One region of the Kitasatospora sp. NPDC089913 genome, then DNA from elsewhere that is predicted to be linked to it. Evidence: predicted binding sites of a transcription regulator. Region 1 holds the regulator's gene; the other holds the start of a gene.
The links. The regulator HspR, encoded in region 1, represses chaperone genes until heat shock. The targets are predictions, from matches to a motif close to TTGAGNNNNNNNNNCTCAA.
Positions count from the first base shown of each region.

Region 2: a site for HspR is predicted at 2,657-2,675, ahead of lon (endopeptidase La). Genes of this name have one in related genera too.

Region 1 is NZ_JBIVGI010000026.1:49,037-56,193, forward strand. It holds gene ACIPYS_RS30975 (LuxR C-terminal-related transcriptional regulator) at 1-482, shown strand, start outside; gene ACIPYS_RS30980 (LuxR C-terminal-related transcriptional regulator) at 469-1,488, shown strand; gene ACIPYS_RS30985 (hypothetical protein) at 1,496-2,122, opposite strand; gene ACIPYS_RS30990 (helix-turn-helix domain-containing protein) at 2,670-3,680, opposite strand; gene ACIPYS_RS30995 (heat shock protein transcriptional repressor HspR) at 3,876-4,346, opposite strand; gene dnaJ (molecular chaperone DnaJ) at 4,396-5,550, opposite strand; gene grpE (nucleotide exchange factor GrpE) at 5,709-6,344, opposite strand; gene dnaK (molecular chaperone DnaK) at 6,341-7,157, opposite strand, start outside.
Region 2 is NZ_JBIVGI010000005.1:204,563-211,719, reverse strand. It holds gene ACIPYS_RS10730 (cell wall metabolism sensor histidine kinase WalK) at 1-280, opposite strand, end outside; gene ACIPYS_RS10725 (response regulator transcription factor) at 368-1,105, opposite strand; gene ACIPYS_RS10720 (rhomboid-like protein) at 1,655-2,452, shown strand; gene lon (endopeptidase La) at 2,698-5,181, shown strand; gene ACIPYS_RS10710 (GtrA family protein) at 5,299-5,832, shown strand; gene ACIPYS_RS10705 (ROK family transcriptional regulator) at 5,857-7,071, shown strand; gene ACIPYS_RS10700 (ABC transporter permease) at 7,085-7,157, opposite strand, start outside.

The DNA.
Region 1 (7,157 bases):
GCGGCTGCTCGCTGCGCACCATCTACCAGCCGGTCGCGATGTCCGAACCGCCCGCCCTCGCCTACGCCGAGGAGGTCACCCGGCGCGGCTCGCTGATCCGGATCCTGGACGAGCCCATCCAGCGGCTGATGATCTTCGACCGCTCGGTCGCCGTGATCTCCGCCTCGGAGGACCACAGCACCGCCGCGTTCATCACCGACCCGGCCGCGATCGCGTTCATCGTGAACGCCTTCGAACGCGACTGGTGCCGCGCCGACGCCATCGGCCGTTCCACCGCGCCCGGCCGGGGCGACGCCCACAGCGCTCCCGAACGCGTCGGCCGCCTCCTCGCCCGCGGCCTCACCCAACGCGCCGTCGCCACCCGCCTCGGCCTCAGCGAGCGGACGGTCGCCGCCCACATCTCCCGACTGCGCGACCGCTACGGGGCCCAGACCCTGTTCCAGCTCGGCTGGCTGATGCGGGGCGGCCGTGACGACGGATGACCCGTCGGCCGCGGCCGTCCCCAGGACCTCGGAGGTGCTGGACGCGGCACTGCCGGACGAGGCCGCCCGGGAGCTCTACCTCGGGGTGCTGGGCCGGGGCGGCCGGATCGGGTCCGCCGAGGTGGCCCCGGCGGACCGGGCCGCGCTGGCGGCGCTGATCCGCCTCGGCCTGCTGGTGCCGCACGCCCTGGACTCGTCGTACGTGGCCGTGAGCCCGCGGGCGCTCGCCGACCAGGTGGCGGCGGACCTGCGCGCGGAGGGGGTCAGGCTGCTCCAGCAGTCCGAGCGGCTGCCGGACCGCCTGGACGAACTCGTCCGGGCCTACGAACGCACCTCGCGCCACCTCGATGTGACGGGTGGTGTGGAGCACGTCGAGGGTGTGCCGGAGATCCGCACGCTGCTGACCTGCCTCGCGCGGGAGTACCCGCACGAGTCCATGACCATGCAGCCGGGAGGCGCCCGTCCGGCCGGCGTCGTCGCGGACATGCTCCACCACACCAGTGCCTACCTGCGCAGGGGCGGCAGCGTCCGGACGATCCACCAGCCGCCGGCCAGGCTCGACCCGGCCACGGTCGACTACGCCGCGGAGGTCACGCGGCTCGGCTGCTCGATCCGGACGCTGGCCGCCGACTTCAGCCGTCTGGTGATCTTCGACCGTTCGGTGGCGGTGCTGCCGAAGGGCGCGGACGGGACGAAGGCCGTGCTGGTGACCGATCCGGCCGTGGTGGCGTTCCTGGTGGACACCTTCGAGCAGCACTGGCACCACGCCGAAGGCGTCAACTGGGCGGCGCTGGCCGCCGGTACGGCCGATTCCGCGGTGCACGAGCAGGTCGGCCGGCTGCTCGCCCAGGGACTGACCCAGCGGACGATCGCCGTACGGCTGGGACTGAGCGAGCGGACCGTGGCCGCCCACATCTCCCGGCTCCGGGAGATGTACGACGCGGAGACGCTGTTCCAGCTCGGCTGGCAGATGCGCGGAGCCCGGGCGGGGGAACCCGGTGGCTGACCCGCGATCAGCCGGTGGCCGCGCCGGTGGGCCAGTAGCCGGTCGGGCCGACGGCCGGGGGCTGCTGCCGGGGGACGGTGAACTGCTCGCCGGGGGCGGTCCAGAAGCCCTCGCGCAGGGAGAGCGCCATGCCGGCCCAGTCGAGGGCGGTCTCCACGGTGTGGTGGAGCGCCTCCTGGGACCAGGTGTCGTCGAAGACCAGCGGCAGGACGGGGGCGACCTGCTCGATGGTGGCGATCAGCGGGTTGTGGGTGATGGCCTCGTCCACGAGCAGGACGATCGGCTTGCGCAGCGCGGACGCCCAGCCCAGCTCCAGGCTGACGCCGGCGGAGAGCGGCGCGCCGACGTAGGCGAAGACCAGGTCCGCGGACTGCAGCGCGCGGAAGTCCGACGGCACCCGCGGCTCGGGGGCGCGCCCGGCGACGGTCCAGGCATCGCTGTGGTGGGCGCTGTAGACGGCGGCGCCACTGCGGAGAAGGGTGGTGCGCAGGGTCGTCAGCCGCGTCCGGCTGGCGAGAGTCACCACACTGTCCGCCGGCCCGGTCAACCGCATCAGCGGCGCGGCCAGGAAGACTCGTGCACGCCGGCCCTCGGGGGCCTGGCTGTCGTGGTGACGCAGGTAGGGCTCAGTCATGATGACTCCGGGGATAGATGCCAACCAGGCCGGATTCGCCCCGTTGGGTGGTGCCTATCGGAATGCTGCTGCGCATTCGTTGCCGTCAAAACTATCTTGTCGTGCTCATGTATAGCTTTGTTGTCCCCACGTTCTTCCTGGTCGCCCCCTCTGGGGAGTGCACTGATCGTCTCTGTCGACCGTCATCACCGTCCACAGAACCGCGGTGTCATCTCGATGACTGGCAGAGAGATGACGCACTGTGCGTTCCGTCCCCCTGGCCTTCGCACGCGTCTGTGCGGCATTATGTGGCACGTTGTTCTAAACAGTGGGCTGGATACCCGGAATTAGCCCTGCCAGGAGAGGGGACATCATGTCTCGTATACGTCGGGTGGTTCGGTTTGTCCTGGTCCCACTTGTCGTCGGCGCGGGGCTTCTTGTCAGTGCTGTCGTCCCGGGGGACGACACGATCTGGAACGTCCGCGTGGGTGACGAGGCCGCGGCGCACAGGACCGTCGCCCTGGCGACGGACACCATCTGGAACTGAGCCGACGGGGTCGGTGACCGGTCACCCGAAGACTTCGGGGAGGACCTCGCCGTTGGTGGTGCGGGCCAGCGCGTAGCCGAGCTGGAAGAGCGACTCGACGTTGTGCTCGTCGCGCATCTCGGCGAGGTGGCGGGCGAGGGTCCGTTCACTGATCCCCAGCCGCCGGGCGATCACCCGGTGGTTCACGCCCTCCAGCATCAGGTCGATGATCGTCTGCCGCATCCCCGAGACGACCTGCTGCGGGACGGCGCGGGCCCCGTCGAAGTCCAGCGCGTGGCTCCAGTTGCGTTCGAAGACCTCGCTGATCAGGTAGCTGATGACGGCCTGGTCGTGGATGAACGCGGCGAGGTTCAGGTCCTCGGCGACGGGGATCACCGCGATCCGGCGGTCGATCACGATCAGTCGGGTGTAGGGCTCGTCGAGCGTCCGCACCCGGCCGCCGGCGTGGGTGATGGCGGCCACGTACTCCCTGGTCGGGGCGTGGTACCGGGTGCTCGGGTGGTAGATCGTTCTGAGCGTGATGCCCAGTCGCAGGGACACGAGGTCCCGTTCGAGGATGCCCGCCAGGGCCTCGGACGGCCGCGGGCCGCCGGGCTGGGCCGCGAGTATCTCCTCGGTGGCGCTCGAGACGATCTGCTGCACCCGCTGGTTGATCAGGACCTTGCCGCGGACGTACTCGATGGTGCCGCCGGCCTGCTCCGGCGAGTGGTAGGCGGCCGTGAGGTCGTGCAGGTCGGTGTTGAGCGCGGACGCGCGGGTGAGCAGGTCGAGGGCCTGGCGCTGCCACGAGGCGCTGAGGCTCTCGGACAGCTGCTGGGGGTCCACCGCGACGAGCACCCCGGGTTCGTCGGTGTCGGGGACGAGCAGGCCGAGGCCCACCAGTTCGTCCCGGGCCGCGCAGTCGCGGAGGAGTTCCGCGTCCTCCGCGATCCGGCCGTTCTCGCCGATGACGGCCAGGTACAGCGCACGCGCCTCCTTGGAGAGGATGCCCGTACCGCCCGCGGTGGCACTGAGCTGCTCTCGTCCACTCATCTGGGGCTCCTTGCCGTGGCCGTGCTTACCAGTACTGCCAGGTATCCAAGCAGGAAACGTGATGCAGCATGCCAGATCGGGCCGCGCCGGTGGAGCACCGCGGCCCGGTCCTCAGCACCCTCTCACCAACGCCGCGCCGCCGGCACCCCCCGGCCAGGGGGAAACCGGCGGCAGCCGTCGTACGGGCGGACGGCGTCAGCGCTTGGGGCGCCAGACGACCAGGGCGCTGGAGTGCGGGGTGGGCGGCTGGTAGGGGACGAGGTCCCGGCGGTAGGAGGCGTGGATGGTGGCCTCGCGCTGCTGGAGCGCGGTGGCCGCGCCCTCCAGGGAGTCGGCCAGTTCGGCGATGCGGGACTGGAGGGCGGTGACCTGGTTCTCCAGCTCGATGATCCGCTTGATGCCGGCCAGGTTGATGCCCTCGTCCTGGGAGAGCCGCTGGACCTCGCGCAGCTGCTGGATGTCGCGCGCGGAGTAGCGGCGGCCCCGGCCGGCGGTGCGGTCGGGGCAGACCAGGCCGAGCCGGTCGTACTGGCGGAGGGTCTGCGGGTGCAGACCGGAGAGCTCGGCGGCCACCGAGATCACGTAGACCGGGGTCTCCTCGGTGAGCACGTACTGGGGCTGCGGGGCGCTCCGCCGCGTGGTGCGGCGGGCGCCGCCACCGGGCAGGCCGTCACCGAGGCCGGGTCCGATGGGTTCGTCGGGGATCATCTGGTCGTCACGCTCCCTTCGCCGCTCTGAACAGGGCGGCTCGTGGGTCGTCGGAGGCGGTCGCCTCGCGGTACTGCTCCAGTGCGGTCAGCGCGTCGCCGGTGACGGTCTGGGGCACCACGACCTCCACGGTGACCAGCAGGTCGCCGCGGGTGCCGTCCTTGCGGGTGGCGCCCTTGCCGCGGGCCCGCAGGGTCAGGCCGTTGGCACTGCCCGGGGGCAGCTTGAGCTTCACCGACGGGCCGTTCAGGGTCGGCACCTCGATGGTGCCGCCGAGGGCGGCCTCGGGGAAGGTGACCGGGACGGTCACGGTCAGGTTGTCGCCCTTGCGCCCGAAGACGGGGTGCGGGTCGACGTGCACGGTCACGTAGAGGTCGCCCGGCTGTCCGCCGCGCTCGCCCTGGGCGCCCTTGCCCTTGAGCCGGATCCGCTGGGCGTCCTGGACGCCGGCCGGGATCCGGACCTGCATGGTGCGGGCGGAGCTGGCCCGGCCGCTGCCGTGGCAGTCGGTGCACGGGTCGTCGACGATCATGCCGCGGCCGCGGCAGTCGCGGCAGGGCTCGGAGAGCGCGAAGGCGCCCTGGCCCCGGCTCACGGTGCCGGAGCCGACGCAGGTCGGGCAGACCCGCGGGGTGGTGCCGGACTTGGCACCGGTGCCGTTGCAGAGGCGGCAGGGGGCCTGACTGGTCATCCGCAGCGGGACGGTCGCACCGTCGACGGCCTCCTCGAAGGAGAGCGTCACCTCGGTCTCGACGTCGGAGCCGCGCCGCGGCTGGGCCTGCCGGCCGCCCCGGTTGAAGAGCCCGCCGAAGACGTCGCCGATCCCGCCGCTGCCGCCGCCGCCCTGGTTGCCGTTGAACAGGTCGCCGAAGTCGAAGCTGTAGCTGCCGGTGCCACCGGGGCCGCCGGACCGGAAGCCGCCGTTGGCGAAGAGGCTGCGGGCCTCGTCGTACTCCTTGCGGCGCTTCTCGTCGGAGAGGACGTCGTACGCCTCGGAGATGTCCTTGAACCGCTCCTCGGCCTTGGTGTCGCCCTTGTTGGCGTCGGGGTGGAACTCGCGCGCCAGCTTGCGGTAGGTCTTCTTGATCTCTGTGGCGCTGGCGTCCTTCGGCACGCCGAGGACCTTGTAGTAGTCCTTCTCCACGTAGTCCTTGCCGCTCATGGCCGGCGCCACCTCCCGAGGTCCATCGTCACAGTGCTGTCAACGGTCGGAACCCGGCGAGTGGTGCCGGGGAACCTCGACAGCGCGCTGCGGAGCCGTCCGCCGTACTGGCCGGCGTACGACTCCGCAGCGCAAGGGTTGTCAGCTGTCACCGGTGGTCAGCTGTCCGAGCCACCGTCGGCCTGGTCCTTCTTCTCCCCGCCCTCGGCGGTGTCGGCGTCCGGGCCGGGCGCGGTCTGGGTGCCCGGCTGGGGCTCCGCGACCGCGACCATCGCCGGGCGGATGATCCGCTCGCCGATCCGGTAACCGGGCTGGAGGATCTGGACACAGGTGTCCTCGGTGACCTCCGAGGAGTAGCTGTGCATCAGCGCCTCGTGCATGGTCGGGTCGAAGGGCTCGCCCTCCTTGCCGAACTGCTGCAGGCCCAGCTTGGCGACGACCGTCTCCAGCGACTCGGCGACGGACTTGAAGCCGCCCGTCACCTCGCCGTGGTCGCGGGCCCGGCCGATGTCGTCCAGGACCGGGATCAGCGACTCCAGGATGTTGGAGACGGCGATCTCGCGGACCGTCAGCCGGTCGCGCTCGACCCGCTTGCGGTAGTTCTGGTACTCGGCCTGGAGGCGCTGGAGGTCGGCGGTGCGCTCGGCCAGCTCGCGCTTGGCCGTGGCGTCCCCGGGGGTGCCGGCGTCGGTGCTCTCGGCACCGGCCGCGGCGGCCTCCTCGGCGGCCTTGATCACGGCCTCCTCGGCGGCGGAGTCGTCGCCGGGCTCGGCACCCTGCGGCTTCTCCGTCATGCCGCACCGCCCTTGGGCTTCTCGTCGTCCACGATCTCGGCGTCGACGACGTCGTCGTCCTTGGCACCGGCCTCGCCGGCGTCGCCGGCCGCGCCCGCCGCACCGGCGGCGTCGGCGTTGGCGTAGAGCGCCTGGCCGAGCTTCTGGGCGGTGGTGGAGACCTTCTCCGAGGCCTCGCGGATCTTCGCGATGTCGTCGCCCTTCAGGGCCTCCTTGAGCTCGCCGATGGCGGTCTCGACCTCGGTCTTGACGTCGGCCGGGAGCTTGTCGGAGTTGTCGGCGATGAACTTCTCGGTGGAGTAGACGAGCTGCTCGGCCTGGTTGCGGGTCTCCACGGCCTCGCGGCGCTCGTGGTCCTCGGCCGCGTACTGCTCGGCCTCGCGCATCATGCGCTCGATGTCGTCCTTCGGCAGCGCGGAGCCGCCGGTGACGGTCATCTTCTGCTCCTTGCCGGTGCCGAGGTCCTTCGCGCCGACGTGCATGATGCCGTTGGCGTCGATGTCGAAGGTGACCTCGATCTGGGGCAGGCCGCGGGGGGCCGGCGGCAGGCCGGTCAGCTCGAACATGCCGAGCTTCTTGTTGTACGCCGCGATCTCGCGCTCGCCCTGGTAGACCTGGATCTGCACGGACGGCTGGTTGTCCTCGGCCGTGGTGAAGATCTCGGAACGCTTGGTCGGGATCGTGGTGTTGCGCTCGATCAGCTTGGTCATGATGCCGCCCTTGGTCTCGATGCCGAGGGACAGCGGGGTGACGTCGAGCAGCAGGACGTCCTTGACCTCGCCCTTGAGGACACCGGCCTGGAGCGAGGCGCCG
Region 2 (7,157 bases), on a different contig from region 1:
GGGCGGTCAGCCCGTGCGCGAGGAACTGCATGAAGAGCAGCGAGGCGATCATCGAGAAGATCATGATGATCCGGATCTGGGTCTCGGACCGGATCGCCACGACCACCATGCCGGTGGCCAGGAAGACCGAGACGATCACCAGGAGGGCGAGTTTGCCCTTGATGGAGCGGACCGGGTCGAGCGGCCGGATGTCGGCCCAGACCCGTTTCGCGGCGCGGGCGGCCAGGGTGGGCGGCCGACCGCCGTCGATGTCCCCGTTGCGTTGCTGTGGAAAGGTCATTGGTCCTGTGGTCCCCCGCATGGGTCCGCCGCACGGCGGTTCGGGACAGCGGGCCCCCCGGCGGCCCGGTGTCCGAGGGTGGTGCCGCTACGAGAGCGGGGCCTCCAGCGCGTACCCGACACCGTGCACGGTGCGGATCCAGCTGGCGCCGATCTTGCGGCGCAGTGCCTTGACGTGGCTGTCGACGGTGCGGGTGCCGGACGCGTCCGTCCAGTCCCAGACCTCGGCCAGCAGCTGCTCACGGGTGAGCACGGCGCGCGGCTGGGCGGCCAGGCAGGCGAGCAGGTCGAACTCGGTCGGCGTCAGGTGGACGTCGCCCGAGGCCAGCCGGACCCGGCGCTGCACGTGGTCGATCTCCAGCTCGCCGAAGCGCAGGCTGCCCAGCGCGGGCGTCCGGGCGGCCTGCTGGGCGCGCTCGACGCGGCGCAGCAGCACGTTGACCCGGGCGGCCAGTTCGCGCATGGAGAAGGGCTTGGTCATGTAGTCGTCGGCGCCGACGCCGAGGCCGACCAGCAGGTCCGTCTCGTCGTCCCGCGCGGTGAGCATCAGGACCGGCACCGGGCGCTGGGCCTGGATCCGGCGGCACACCTCGAGGCCGTCGAAGCCGGGCAGCATGATGTCGAGGACGACGAGGTCCGGCTGCCAGGTGTGGAAGCCGTCGACGGCGCCGGGGCCGTCGTGGGCCACCGCCACCTTGAAGCCCTCCGCGCCCAACCGGGCCGCGATCGACTCGGCGATCGTGGGTTCGTCCTCCACCACCAGCACTCTGCGCTGGCTGCTCACCGTGCCGCCGGTGTTCTGGTTGTCCTGCTGAATTTCTGTCACGGTCACGCCACCGCCCCCAGGGCTGCGGGCCGGCCACCTGTGGGGATGGCGAAGGCTCCGCTTCGTAGTCTTGTTCCGTCGTGGACTGTGCCGGGTCCGCCGTCCCGTCGCGTGCGCGGGCGACGGCGAGGGCGTGGGCCGCTCTCCGTCTCCCGTACACCTCGCAGCGTACGGACCGCAGGTGATTCCCGGCAGGTGGACCGGACATTTCCGGCCCGCGGGCCGGACTGTCGGACCGGCTTTCGGGCCCACCGGGAAGTGGGCACGGGCCGATACCTTACCCGGCGTTTTTTCACTCCGTAACGGTACGTATGCACATGAGTTGACGCCAAGCCGCCGGTCAGGGCGGAAAGCGGTCCCGAAAGGGAGGGAAGGTCTGGACCAATGCGGACCTCTGTGGACCCCGGATCCTCACGGCGTTCTCCCAGCGGACTCCCAGGCACCGGACGTACCGTGGCCACGACAAATTCGTGGGGGTGGGATTTCCGGTACGCGCCGGTACGTTGGACACGCGCGGGTGACGGCTGCGGGCGTTGGAGCGGAGGCGGCATGACGGAGCGGCAGGTGCCCGCCGGGCGCGGCGGGCCGCCCTACGGGATGCTCCGGGCCGGTCTGCGGACGGGCGCGGTCGACTGGATCCTGGCCCGGGTGCCGACCCTGCGCCGCAATCCCTTCGCCCTCGGCTACCTCGCCGTGGTCGGCGCCACCACCACCTTCGCCGGGCTGGCCGACCCGGAGCTCGTGCTCCGGCTCCAGGAGGCGTCCAGCTCGGACGGGCACAACCTGCTGCAGCATCCGCTGCGTGCGCTGCTGTTCAGCGGCTTCTGGGTGGCCGGGCCGGTCTGGATGCCCTACCTCTGGGCCTTCGCCCTCACCGTCGCACCGCTGGAGCGCCGGGTCGGCCCCGGCCGGGCGGCCGTCGTGTTCGCGGCCGGGCACATCACCGCCACCCTGCTCTCCCAGGGCGTGGTCGTCGTCGCGGTGGCGAGCGGGCGGCTGGAGCCGGCCGCCATGGACTACCTCGACATCGGTGTCAGCTACGGCGTGCTCGCCAGCCTCGGCGGGCTGGCCGGGCTGCTCCGGCCGGCGGGGCGCGCGGTCGCGCTCGCGCTGGCGGTGGCGATGATCGCCGACCAGATCGCCGCCGACCGGGACCTCGTCACCGGGGTCGGGCATCCGGTGGCGCTGCTGGTCGGGGTGGCGCTGTGGCGGTGGCTGCGCCGCTGGGAGGGGCACCGGCCGCGCCGTGCCCCGTTCGGCCTGCCCGCCGAGCTGTCCTCCCGGCCGGCGCCCGCGTCCCCGGCCCGCCGGGCCGCGCCCGGGCCCGTGTGGCCGGGCCGCTCCTGAGTCCGCGCGCCGGAGTCGCTCCCGCTCGCCGGGAGGGGCCGCTCGCCGGTCCGCGCGGCGGCGGGTGCTCCCCGGGCCGTCCGGTGGGACCGCTTCCCGGTCCGCCCACCGGGTCTTTTTGACGGCCCCGCGACGGGCCGCGCCGACGCCGTTCTGTTCGCTCACGGCGAACAGCTGGAGGGGAACATCCGGCGGCCGCTAAGCCTTAGTCAGGTCGACTCAAGTTCACTGACTGGGGAGAGATCATGGCATCGACGTCCACACCGCTCACCCTGCCCGTGCTGCCGCTCGACGACGAGGTCGTCCTGCCGGGCATGGTCGTCCCGCTGGACCTCAAGGACGCCGAGGTCCGCGCCGCCGTCGAGGCCGCGCGCGCCGCCGCCACCGGCACCGCCGGGAAGCCCCAGGTGCTGCTGGTCCCGAGGGTGGACGGCTCCTACGCGGCGGCGGGCACCCTCGCCACCGTCGAACAGGTCGGCCGACTGGCCGACGGCCCGAACGGGATCGGGCAGCCGGCCGCGCTGGTCCGCGCGGTGCGCCGGGTGCGGATCGGCGTCGGCACCACCGGCCCGGGCGCCGCGCTCTGGGTGGAGACCACGCCGTTCCGCGAGTCCTCCGTCGGCACCCCGGTGGCCGGCCGGGCCGCCGAGCTGGTCAAGGAGTACAAGAGCCTCTCCACCCAGTGGCTGCGCCGCCGCGGCGCCTGGCAGATCGTCGACCGGGTGGCCGCGATCGAGGGCGTCGGCGAACTCGCCGACAACATCGGCTACGCGCCCTTCGTCACCGCCGAGCAGAAGCTCAAGGTGTTGCTGGAGGCCGACCAGGTCGCGCGACTGGAGTACGCGCTCGGCCTGCTCCGCGACCACCTCGCCGAGGAGGAGGTCAACGACACCATCCGCAAGGACGTCGAGGAGGGCGTCGCCAAGCAGCAGAAGGAGTTCCTGCTCCGCCGCCAGCTGGAGGCCGTCCGCAAGGAGCTGGCCGAGCTGAACGGCGACCCGGCCGACGAGGAGGACGACTACCGCACCCGGGTCGAGGCCGCCGACCTCCCGGAGAAGGTCCGCGAGGCCGCCCTCAAGGAGGTCGACAAGCTGGAGCGGGCCAGCGACCAGTCGCCCGAGGGCTCCTGGATCCGCACCTGGCTGGACACCGTGCTGGAGCTGCCCTGGAACGAGCGCACCGAGGACAGCTACGACATCGCCGGCGCCCGCGCGGTGCTGGACGCCGACCACGCCGGCCTGGCCGACGTCAAGGACCGCATCGTCGAGTACCTGGCCGTCCGCAAGCGCCGGGCCGAGCAGGCGGCCGCGGGGCAGGCGGCCGCGGGGCAGGCGGCCGCGGGCGAGCAGGACGGCCGGGTCGGGACGGTCGCCCCGAAGAGCGGCGGGCGGCGGGCGGGCGGCGCGGTGCTCGCGCTGGTCGGCCCGCCCGGGGTCGGCAAGACCTCGCTCGGAGAGTCGGTGGCCCGTGCCATGGGCCGCAGCTTCGTCCGGGTCTCGCTCGGCGGCGTCCGGGACGAGGCGGAGATCCGCGGTCACCGGCGCACCTACGTCGGCGCGCTGCCCGGCCGGCTGGTCCGGGCCCTCAAGGAGGCCGGCTCGATGAACCCGGTCGTGCTGCTCGACGAGATCGACAAGGTCGGCTCGGACTACCGGGGCGACCCGGCCGCCGCCCTGCTGGAGGTGCTCGACCCGGCGCAGAACCACACCTTCCGGGACCACTACCTGGAGGTCGAGCTGGACCTCTCCGACGTGGTCTTCCTCGCCACCGCCAACGTGCTGGAGTCCATCCCCGAGCCGCTGCTCGACCGGATGGAGCTGGTCCGCCTGGACGGCTACACCGAGGACGAGAAGGTCGTCATCGCCCGCGACCACCTGCTCCCGCGCCAGCTGGAGCGGGCCGGGCTCAAGGACGAGGAGGTCGCGGTCGACGAGCCGGCGCTGCGGAAGCTGGCGGGCGAGTACACCCGCGAGGCCGGCGTCCGGAACCTCGAACGGGCGATCGCCCGGGTGCTGCGCAAGGTCGCCGCGCAGACCGAGCTGGGGGAGCGGGAGCTGCCCGCCGCGATCGGCGCCCAGGAGCTGCGCGCCCTGATCGGCCGGCCGCACCACGTGCCGGAGGCGGCCCAGGAGCCCGCCGAGCGCCGCACCGCGGTGCCCGGGGTGGCGACCGGCCTGGCGGTCACCGGGGCCGGCGGCGACGTCCTCTACATCGAGGCCTCGCTCGCCGACGCCGAGACCGGCGGCACCGGCCTGACCCTGACCGGCCAGCTGGGCGACGTCATGAAGGAGTCCGCGCACATCGCGCTCTCCTACCTGCGTTCGCGCGGGGCCGAGCTGGAACTGCCGGTCACCTCGCTGCGCGACCGCGGCGTGCACCTGCACGTCCCGGCCGGGGCCGTCCCCAAGGACGGGCCGAGCGCCGGCATCACCATGACCACCGCGCTGGCCTCGCTGCTCTCCGGGCGCAAGGTGCGCACCGACGTGGCGATGACCGGTGAGGTGTCGCTGACCGGGCGGGTGCTGCCGATCGGCGGGGTGAAGCAGAAGCTGCTCGCCGCCGACCGGGCCGGGGTCACCACGGTGATCATCCCCAGGCGGAACGAGGCCGATCTGGACGACGTCCCGGCGGAGGTGCTGGCGCGGCTGACCGTGCACCCGGTGGCCGACGTCCGGGAGGTGCTGCGGCTGGCCCTGGAGCCCGCCGAGGTGCTGGCCGCCGTCGCCTGACCCGGTCCGCCGGGGCCGGGGCCCCTTCCCCGGCCCCGGTCCCGGCCCCCGCACGGAGCCCGTCCCGCCCGGTCCGCCGGACGGGACGGGCTCCGTGCGCCGTGCCAGACTGCGAAGATGCCGTCCCTCACCCAGCGCGCCCTGGCCCGGGTACCGGGCCGGGTCCGTCCGGCCCTGGTCCGGCACCGGCGGCTGGTGAAGTTCCTCCTGGTCGGCAGCGGCTGCTTCGCCCTGACGGTGCTGATCAACTACGCGCTGCGGTTCACCGTCATGCCGAGGAAGCCGGTGCTGGCGCTCACCGTGGCGACCGTGGTCGGCACCGTCGTCTCCTACCTGCTCAACCGGCGGTGGTCCTTCCGCTCCTCCTGGCGCCGGCGCGAGCCTCTGCTGTTCGTCCTGGTGAGCGCCGTGGCCGTGGCGGTGAACGACCTGCCGCTGATCGCCTCGCGCTACCTGCTGGACCTGCGCGAGCCCTGGGTCAGCCCGTTCACCCAGGAGCTGGCCGACTTCCTGAGCGGGATGGTGCTGGGCACCTTCGTGGCGATGCTGTTCCGCTTCTGGGCCATGCAGCGCTGGGTCTTCACCCGGGTGGAGGAGGCCGGGGCGGGAAGCCCCGCGGGCGTCGGGGCCCTAGGCTCGGAGGGGCAGTAGCCGCGGCGGGAGCGGGTGAGGGTGATGCGTGAGACGGACGGCGCCCCGACCGGGCCCGCGAGCCAGCAGGGGATGCGCCGGGCCAATCTGGCGCTGGTGCTCGGTGTGATCGCGCACGCCCCGCGCTCGCGCGCCGAGGTGGCCGCCGGAACCGGGCTGACCAGGGCCGCGGTCTCCTCGCTCGCCGAGGAGCTGATCGGAGCCGGACTGGTGGTCGAGGAGGGCCCGGCCGCACCCAGCGGCAAGGTCGGCCGCCCCGGCACCGCGCTCGGACTCAACCCGGACGGCCCCGGCGGCCTCGGCGCCGAGATCGGGGTGGAGCACCTGGGCGCCTGCGTGGTCGACCTGCGCGGCGAGGTCCGCGCCTGGCACCGCCAGGAGGTCCGCAACCGGGGCCGGCGCCCCGCCGCCGTCATGGCCGACCTCGCCGAACTCGTCTGCCGCGCCGCCGCCGAGGCCGGACCGCGCCCGGCCGGGCTGGCCCTGGCGGTGCCCGGACTGGTCGGGATCGACGGCGCACTGCTCCGGCGGGCCGCCAACCTGGGCTGGGAGGAGGTGCCGCTCGCCGCCGAGCTGCGGCTCGCGCTGCGCGCCGCCGGCGCCGGGGAGCTGGCCGAGCTGCCGCTGCGGGCCGACAACGAGGCCAACCTGGGCGGGCTCGCCGAACGCTGGCTCGGTGGCGGACCGTCCGACTTCCTGCACGTCTGCGCCGAGGCCGGGATCGGCGCGGCGGTCGTGGTCGAGGGGCGGCTGCTGCGCGGCGCGCGCGGCTTCGCGGGCGAGCTGGGGCACGTCCCGGTGCATCCGGACGGTCCGCGCTGCGCCTGCGGGGCGCACGGCTGTCTGGAGCAGTACGCGGGGGAGGCGGCGGTGCTGCGCGCGGCCGGTCTCGAGGGCGTCCGGGGCGACTGGGTGGCGCTGCTCGCCGAGCGGGCCGGGGCCGGGGACGAGGAGGTGCGGCGGGCGCTCGCCGGGGCCGGGGCCGCGCTGGGGATCGCCGTGGCGGGAGCGGTCAACCTGCTGGACCCGGCGGAGGTGGTGCTGGGCGGCGGCTACGCGCAGCTGGCGCCCTGGCTGCTGCCCGCGATGCGGGCCGAGCTGGCCGCCCGGGTGACCGTCCGTCCCTGGGCGGACGAGCGGCTGACGGTCTCCCGGCTGGGCCGCCGCGGCCCCCTGCTGGGGGCCGCGGCGGGCGTGGTCCGGTCGGTGCTCGCCGATCCGGGCCGGCCGGGGGCCTGAGGGCCGGCGGCGGTCAGCTCTCGACGAGTTCGCGGCTGCGGTGCGAGGGCCGGCGCAGGACGGCGGCGAAGGTCACCGCGATCCCG